One region of the Actinoplanes sp. NPDC051405 genome, then DNA from elsewhere that is predicted to be linked to it. Evidence: riboswitches for the same ligand, from Rfam matches in the RefSeq annotation. Region 1 holds a riboswitch; the other holds the start of a gene.

What was found. A riboswitch is a leader RNA that binds a small molecule or an ion and turns the genes downstream of it on or off. The one in region 1 is predicted to bind cobalamin.
Region 2: it holds a riboswitch for cobalamin, as region 1 does, so the genes downstream of both, ACZ6S4_RS16645 (VWA domain-containing protein) here and bluB (5,6-dimethylbenzimidazole synthase) in region 1, are expected to answer to the same signal.

The regions. Positions count from the first base shown of each region.
Region 1 is NZ_JBVJIR010000002.1:201,258-205,667, forward strand. It holds gene ACZ6S4_RS05290 (fatty acid desaturase family protein) at 1-778, shown strand, start outside; gene ACZ6S4_RS05295 (D-arabinono-1,4-lactone oxidase) at 802-2,046, shown strand; cobalamin riboswitch at 2,083-2,286, shown strand; gene bluB (5,6-dimethylbenzimidazole synthase) at 2,323-2,949, shown strand; gene ACZ6S4_RS05305 (ester cyclase) at 2,977-3,381, opposite strand; gene ACZ6S4_RS05310 (hypothetical protein) at 3,460-4,410, opposite strand, start outside.
Region 2 is NZ_JBVJIR010000007.1:28,884-33,293, forward strand. It holds gene ACZ6S4_RS16640 (gluconokinase) at 33-1,604, shown strand; cobalamin riboswitch at 1,753-1,880, shown strand; gene ACZ6S4_RS16645 (VWA domain-containing protein) at 1,912-4,107, shown strand; gene cobO (cob(I)yrinic acid a,c-diamide adenosyltransferase) at 4,307-4,410, shown strand, end outside.

The DNA of each region.
Region 1 (4,410 bases):
CGGCTACGGCATCATGCGCGTCGACGAGCAGCAGCGCTGGAGCCCGATCCATCTCGGTCAGCCGCTCTGGAACTTCGTCAACGCCTGCTTCTTCGAGTACGGCATCGCCGCGTACGACCTGGAGCTGGGCAAGAACCTCAAGACCAAGAAGCGCCGCCAGTCGCCGCAGTTCAAGGAGCGGCTCAAGCAGGTCCGCCGCAAGATCGGCAAGCAGATCCTGAAGGACTACGGCGTGCACCCGGCCCTGTCCGCGCTGACCGGCTCCTGGCTGACCACGATCGCCGCCAACGCGACGGCCAACCTGGTCCGCAACCTGTGGACCCACTCGGTGATCATGTGCGGTCACTTCCCGGAGGGCGTGGAGACCTTCGAGCGCACCTCGATCGAGGGCGAGACCCGCGGCGAGTGGTACCTGCGCCAGATGCTCGGCTCGGCCAACATCGACGGCAACCGGGCGATGCACATCATGACCGGCAACCTGTCGTACCAGATCGAGCACCACCTGTTCCCGGACCTGCCCAGCAACCGGTACCAGGAGATCGCGCCGCAGATCCGCGACCTGTTCCAGCGGTACGGGCTCTCGTACACCAGCGGCTCGCTGCCCCGGCAGGTCGGCTCCGCCTGGTACAAGGTCTTCCGGCTCTCGCTGCCCAACCGCGGCGAGGCCAAGGCCCTCGCCGACGGCCCGCGCCCGGCCAGCGGCCGCAAGGTGAAGGCGACCCGCTGGCAGCGCCCGGCCACCGAGACCCAGCCCGAGCCCGTAGCTGTGAACTCCTGACCCGCACGGCCTAGGCTGGTCCGGTGAGCAACGTGGTGACCAACTGGGCCGGCAACATCACCTTCGGCGCCCGCCGGCTGCACCGGCCGGCGGCGCTGCCGGAGCTGCAGGAGATCGTCCGGGCCGGTGGGCCGCTGCGGGTCCTGGGCAGCGGGCACTCCTTCAACCGGATGGCCGACACGACCGGCGACCTGGTCAGCCTGATCAGCATGCCCCGCGTCGTGGAGATCGCCGAGGACCGCAGGACGGTCCGGGTCGACGGCGGGATCCGGTACGGCGAACTCGTCGACCGCCTCGACGCGGAAGGCCTGGCGGTGCACAACATGGCATCGCTCCCGCACATCTCGGTGGCCGGCGCGGTCACCACGGCCACCCACGGCTCGGGCGTCCGCCACGGCAACCTGGCCACCTCGGTAGCAGCGATCGATCTGATCCGCGGCGACGGCGAACTGGTGACCCTCCGCCGCGGCGACGAAGACTTTTCCGGCGCGGTGGTGGGCCTGGGTGCCCTCGGCGTCGTGACCGCGCTGACCCTGGACGTGGTGCCGGCGTTCGAGATCCGCCAGTACGTCTACGACGACCTGCCCCGCGCGTCGCTGGAACAGCACCTGCCGGAGATCCTCGCGGCCGGGTACAGCGTCAGCCTGTTCACCAACTGGCAGACCGGGGACATCAACCACGCCTGGTTCAAGCGTACGGACGAGCTGCCGGAAGGCCCGCTCTTCGGCGCCCGCCCGGCCGACGGGAAGCGCCACCCGGTGCCCGGGGTGCCGGCGGACAACAGCACCGACCAGTTCGGCGTACCGGGCCCGTGGCACGCCCGGCTGCCGCACTTCAAGATGGAGTTCACCCCCAGCACCGGCGCGGAGTTGCAGTCGGAGTGGATGGTGCCGTTCGACCGCGCCCTGGAGGCGATCGACGCGGTGGCCCGGGTCCGCGAGAAGATCGTCCCGGTCCTGCAGGTGAACGAGATCCGTACGGTAGCGGCCGACGACCTGTGGCTGAGCATGAACTACCAGCGCGACAGCCTCGGCCTGCACTTCACCTGGATCGCCGACACGGCCGCGGTCCTCCCGGCAGTGGCGGCGCTGGAGGAGCAGCTCGCGCCGTTGGAGGCCCGCCCCCACTGGGGCAAGGTCTTCACGGCGGACGCGGCAACGGTCCGCAGCCGCTACCCCCGCTTCTCCGACTTCCGGGCCCTGGTCGCGAAGTACGACCCCAAGGGCACCTTCCGCAACCCCTGGCTCGACGACATCCTGGGCCACTGACCCGCGGCCGCCGTCCGTGGCGGTAGCGTGTCGTCCGGCACGAACTTGTTGCGAGGTGCCCCGCCCACGGGTGGGGAGAATCGGGAAGCCGGTGAGAATCCGGCACGGGCCCGCCGCGGTGACCGGGGAGCTGCCGCCCACGCGCATCCTTGTGCGCAGCCACTGGCCGGACGGCTGGGAAGGCGGGCGGTGAGGCGCTGATCCGGGAGTCCGAAGACCGGCCTCGCGTCGATGATCCCGGCCTGCCCGGGGCACGAGCGCAGCGGGAGCCTGCCCATGACCCACGATCTGTACGAGACCATCAGCCGCCGCCGCGACGTCCGGGGCCAGTTCACCGGCGCGCCCGTCCCCGATGATGTGCTGGGCCGGATACTCACGGCGGCGCACGAAGCGCCCAGCGTCGGACTGTCCCAGCCGTGGGACTTCATCCTGGTCCGCGACCGCGACCTCCGGCAGACATTCCACCAGCACGTGCACACCGAACGCGAAACCTTCGCCGCCACCCTCGGCGGCGACACGGCGCGGCGGTTCGCCCGCATCAAGATCGACGGGATCCTGGAGTCGACGCTGTCGGTCGTGGTGACCTACGACGCCGGGCGGGGTGGGCCGGCGGTGCTGGGGCGGCACGCGATTGCCGACGCCGGGCTCTATTCGGTGTGCCTGGCCATCCAGAACCTGTGGCTGGCGGCCACGGCCGAAGGACTGGGCGTCGGGTGGGTGTCCTTCTACCGCGAGGACTTCCTGCGCGGCCTGCTGGGCATCCCGGGCTCGGTGCGGCCGGTTGCCTGGCTGTGCCTGGGGCCGGTGAGCCACCTCGAGGACGTACCGGATCTGGAACGGCACGGCTGGCGGCGACGCCGGCCCTTGCAGCTGGCCCTGCACACGGACCGCTGGGGCGGCTGAGCCGAGCCCGCGCGGACAGGCCCCGGCTCAGGCCGGGGTGATCCGGCCGCCGATCTGCTGGGCAACCTCGAGGTCATTGCCCTCGAACCAGCTCTCCGCCACCTTTCCCCCGGCCAGCCGGAAAATGATGATCCCGGTCTCCCGCACCCGCTGGTCGTCCGGCGGCAGATCCAGATAGCCACCCCGGTACGTCGACCGGATCGTGTACCGCACCACCAGCCGGTCCCCGCTGACGATCACGTCCTCCAGCACCGGTTCCTGGTCGGCGAAAGCTGCCGGATACCAGCGCAGCCACGTCGTGAAGGCGGGCAGGTCGCCGCTGCCGCCCGGTCCGTGCGCCACGAAGTCTTCGGTGACCAGGTCGGTCAGCCGTTGTTCGTCCCCCGTGCGGCACATGGCGAACCACGCGCGCGCGATCTCCGTCGCATCCATGCATCAATTTCTATGCCATGGCGACCTTCGGCGCACTGCAAACGGCGGCCGGGAGATCCCCGGCCGCCGGCTGCGCCGTCAGTCCGTGACGGTCGGTGCGGTCCGCGCGGCCTCGCGCAGGTCGGCCTTTTCCGCCGTGTACGGGTTGTACGCGTAAGCCCGCCCCAACTCCCCCGGCACAGTGAAGTACTCGGCCGACAGCTTCGCCGGGTCCGTGGCGATCTCCCCGCGGCCCGGCAGGTCGTCGCCGTCGTCCCAGCCCCACGGCGCGTTGGCCGAGTTGGTGCCGCACGAGTACGTGCCCACGCCGCACCCGCCCGAGGTGTCTCCGGCGAAGGTGCCCAGGTTCGCGTACAGGTTGGTGTTGTCCCGTTGGGCCCACAGGCCGCCCGCCGCGAAGATGTCGATCAGCTCGTAGCGGACGTCGCGGTCGTTGGTGCTGCTCGGCGTCTCGCCCTCGGTCGACGGGTAGTAGACGAGTCCGTCGCCGTTGATGGCGTACTGCGGGTACGCCTTGAGGCCGTGGCCCTGGACCTCCTGTGCGGTCACGGGGTGCTGGAACGAGTCGTGCGGTGACGACTGCAGCTGCAGCGTGCCGTCGACCGTTTCGCGGCCGGTGGTCCAGGTGCTGCCGCTGGGCGTGTACGAGTAGAAGCTCGTGTGTGCCACGGTGACCGCGGAGCGCAGCACCCCGTACGTGGAGCCGTCCTTCTGGATCGCCAGCAGCACGCCCTCGCCGTCGTTCTCGTGCTCGGTCTCGAAGAACGGGTGGTCGGCCCAGTCCCGGGGGTGGAAGAAGAAGTAGGTGACGTACCAGTGGGTGCTGGTCTCCGCCACCGAGTAGTACGCCGCCGCCGAGAACGACGCGCCGGACTCGGCTGCGCGGTCCCAGTTGTTGCGGCCGTTCCAGTCGCCGTCGAAGTTCACTTTGGTCAGGTAGTCCGCCTTGCCGCCCAGGGCGTGGCTGCCGGTGGCGTCGACGTCCTGGTAATGGATGGGCGCCCAGCGCAGAGCCAGGTCGGCCCGGCT
Region 2 (4,410 bases), on a different contig from region 1:
CGGGCATGTCTGTCGGCGATCAGGGAGGCTGCATGGACGTCGTCATCGGTATCGACACCGGAACCACCGCGACCAAGGCCATCGCCGCCGGGCCGACGGGTGAGGTGCGCGCGATGACCAGCGTGCACTACCCGCTGTCGGTGCCCGGCCCGGGACAGGCCGAGCTCGACCCGGTGAAGCTGCGCGACGCCGCGATCGAAGCACTGGTCACCGTGGCCAAGGAGGCCCGCGAGCGCGGTGACCGGGTCATCGCCGTGAGCCTCAGCGCGTTCCTGCACGCGCTGGTCCCGATGAACGCCGACGGCACGGCCCGCGGACCGCTGATCACCTGGGCGGACAACCGGGCCGCCGGGCAGAGCGACCGGATCGTGGCGTCCGGCCGGGCCAAGGACCTCCAGGCCCGCACCGGTACGCCGGTGCACCCGATGTCGCCGCTGACCAAACTCGCCTGGTGGGGTGCCACCGACCCGGCTGTCCTGCGGGACACGCCGCGCTGGGGCGGCGTCAAGGAGATCGTCCTGGCGGGGATCGCGGACGAGGGGTTCCTGCTGGACCTGTCGGTCGCCTCCGGCACCGGAATGTACGACATCCACCAGCGGCGCTGGGACCCCGAGGCCCTGGAGCTGGCGGGGATCCAGGAGAGCCGGCTGGCCGAGGTCGTACCGACGACCCGGCAGCTGCGCCTCAACCGGGAGGTGGCGGTCGCCGCCGGGCTCCCGCCGGACCTGCCCCTGATCATCGGTGCCGCCGACGGGCCGCTGGCCAACCTGGGCGTGGGCGCGACGCCGGTCGGGGTGGCGGCCGTGTCCCTGGGCACGAGCGGCGCCCTGCGCACCGTCGTGCACGGCCCGACCGCGGACAAGGCGGGCCGGTTGTTCTGCTACGCGCTGACCGAGGACCGGTGGGTGGTCGGCGGCGCGATCAACAACGCGGGATCCGTGGTCCGCTGGGCCGGCCAGACCTTCGCGGGCGGCTTCGACCGGCCGACCGCCGAGGGCGAGGACGCCGACGTCCGGGACGCGGCCCTGCTGACCGAGGCGGCGGGGGTGGCGCCGGGCAGTGAGGGGCTGCTCTGCCTGCCGTACCTGCTGGGCGAACGGGCGCCGTGGTGGCGCGGGGGGATGCGCGGGGCGTACATCGGCCTGCGCCGCGAGCACGGCCGGGCCCACCTGGTCCGGGCCGCGGTCGAGGGGGTGTGCCAGCAGCTGGCGCTGGTCCGGGACACGTTCGCCGACGAGGGCATCGCGATGACCGAGGTCCGGGCCACCGGTGGGGCGGTCGCCTCGGAGCTGTGGGTCGGCATCCTGGCGGCGGCGCTGGACCTGCCGGTGGCGATCGCCGACACGCCGGAAGGGACGGCCCTGGGTGCCTGCCTGCTGGCCCGGCACGCGCTGGGGGAGCTGCCGGACCTGGACGAGGCGGCGGCGCTGGTGGCGATCACCGAGCACGAACGGCCGGACCCGGAGAACGCCGACCTGTACCGGCGGATGCGGCCGTTGGTGGAGCAGTCGGCGCTGGCGGTCACGGATGTGCTCAAGGAGCTGGACAAGCTCGCTCCGGAGCCGCTGCCGGACACGGAGAAGGCGCTGCCGGGAGTCGGCTGAGCGGCTGTCCCCCGCCCGGGGTCCTGCCCGGCCCGCCCGCCGGCCCGGGATCCTTCCGACCGGGGGCCGGCGGCCGTCGCCGGGGCATTGAGCTGGGCGTGGGCCGGGTGGTGAGGATGCCCACGTGACCCCGCGTTGACGGCGTGCCGGGCCGTGAGAAAGAGTGGCTCGCGAGCGGCAGTGGAGGAACCCGGTGGGAGACCGGGACGGTCCCGCCACTGTGACCGGGGTTCGTCCCCGGAAGTCAGGAGACTCCGGCCGCTCGTACCTTCCACACGCGGGCGCGGACCCGCGGAAAGGACCGGGCGTGACGCCGTACCCGTTCTCTGCCGTCGTCGGCCTCGACGACCTGCGGCTCGCGCTGCTGCTGACCGCCGTGTCCCCCGCCGTGGGCGGGGTCCTGGTCCGCGGCGAGAAGGGCACGGCCAAGTCCACGGTCGTCCGTGCCCTGGCCACCCTGCTGCCCGAGGTCGACGTGGTCCGCGGCTGCCGCTTCGCCTGTGATCCCGCGGCGCCCGACCCCGGCTGCCCCGACGGGCCGCACGAGCCCGGCGCGCCGCACGGCCACCGGCCCGCCACGCTGGTCGAACTGCCCGTCGGTGCCACCGAGGACCGGGTCGTCGGCACCCTGGACATCCAGCGTGCGCTCGCCGACGGCGTCAAGGCGTACGAGCCGGGTCTGCTCGCCGCGGCCCACCGCGGTGCCCTCTACGTCGACGAGGTCAACCTGCTGCCGGACCACCTGGTGGATCTGCTGCTCGACGCGGCGGCGATGGGCCGCGCCCACGTCGAGCGCGACGGTGTGTCGGTCAAGCACGCGGCCCGGTTCCTGCTGGTCGGCACGATGAACCCCGAGGAGGGCGAGCCCCGCCCGCAGCTCGTGGACCGGTTCGGCCTGGTCGTGACGGTCGCCGCCCCGCGCGACGCGAAGCTGCGGGCCGAGGTGGTCCGGCGCCGGCTGGCGTACGAGGCCGGCCCGGATGCGTTCGCGGCCCGGTTCGCGGCCGATGAGCAGGCCCTGGCCGAGCGGATCCTGGCGGCTCGGGAAGCGGTGCCGTTCGTGCAGCTGCCGGACGCCGAGCTGGACCGGATCGCCCGGGTGTGCCTGGCCTACGGCGTCGACGGGATGCGCGCCGACATCGTGGTGGCGCGGTGCGCGGTCGCCCTGGCGGCGTGGCATGGTCGCGATCGGGTGACGGCCGAGGATATCCGGGACGCGGCGCGGCTGGCGTTGCCGCATCGGCGTCGCAAGGATCCGCTTGATCCGCCGGGTACGGATGAGGAGCGGTTGGAAGAGGCGCTGGATCAGGCCGCTCAGGATGATCCGGACGAGGATCCGCCGCCCGGTGACGGTCCTGACGGGCCGGATTCCGGTGGCCCTGATTCGAGCGGGCCTGATTCTGGCGGCCCGGACTCCGGCGGGCCCGATTCTGGTGGTCCGGATTCCCGCGGTCCCGATTCCGGCGGTCCCGGCTCCGGTGGCCCGGACGGTTCCGGTGGGCCTGGGCGGAGGGGCGAGCCTTCCGGCCCGGTCGAGCAGGCTCCGGGGGATGCCGGTGAGGCGCCGGCCGATGATCAGCGCAAGGTGAGCGGGGGTGCGGCGGCTCAGGCGGGTGTCGCCTACCGGCCGCGGACGCTGCGGATCGCTGCTCGCGGTGAGGGTGGGCATGCCGGGCGCCGGTCGCCGGCCTTCGCGCGGCGCGGGCGGGTGGTCGGCTCGCGGGTTCCGCGCGGCAAGCTCGCCGGTGCGCCGCATCTGCCGGCTACTTTGCGAGCTGCCATCCACCGCGGTGCCGCCGCATTGCCGCTACCGGGTCCTCGGCTCACCGCGCCGGGTGGGCAGGACGGCCGGGTACTCGACCGCGCGCCTGTTTCCGGTCCCGCTGGTCCGGTGGGCAGGCGGGCCGCGGTTGTGCGGCGGATGGGGTTCGTGCAGCCGCGTGACCTGCGGGAGGCAGTGCATGTCGGGCGTGAGGCCAACCTGGTGCTGTTCGTCGTGGACGCGTCCGGGTCGATGGCCGCGCGGAAGCGGATGACCGTCGTCAAGACCGCTGTGCTTTCGCTGCTGCGGGACGCCTACCAGCGGCGGGACCGGATCGGCATGATCACCTTCCGGGGGTCGACCGCGGATCAGGTGCTGCCGCCCACGTCCAGCCACGAGGTCGGGGTGCTGCGGCTCGCCGGGTTGCGTACCGGTGGGCGTACCCCGCTGGCCGCCGGCCTGCGCGCCGCGGCCGCGACCATCGCCACCGAGCGCCGCCGTGATCCGCGCCGGCGGCCGCTGCTGATCGTCGTCACCGACGGGCGCGCGACCAGCGGGCCGGATCCTGTGCTCGTCGCGCCGGCACTGGCCGGCGTGGCGGCGGTGGTTGTCGACTGCGAGGCCGGGCCGATCCGGCTCGGTCTGGCCCGGCGGCTGGCTGCGGCCCTCGGTGCCGATGTCATGCCGCTCGACGCCCTTGCCGCCAACCCGGCCTCCACCCCGCTGGGGAGGGTCGCGTGATGCCGTCTTCCGCGGTCGCCTCGCCGGTTCCCGCGGTCGCCTCGCCGGTCTCCGCGGTCGCCCCGCCGGTCTCCGCGGTTGCCCGGTGGGTGTCCGCGCCGACCTCGCGGGTTTCCGCTCCGACTTCGCGGGTTTCCGCTCCGACCTCGCGGCCGGGACGTGGTCGCGTGTCGTTCATCTCGCTGAGGAAGGCTGCCTGATGCCGCAGGGACAGGTCACCACCGTGCCGCAGGATGGGCTCACCACGCGGCAGCGGCGCCGGCAGGCGGTGCTTGCCGTCCACACCGGACACGGCAAGGGGAA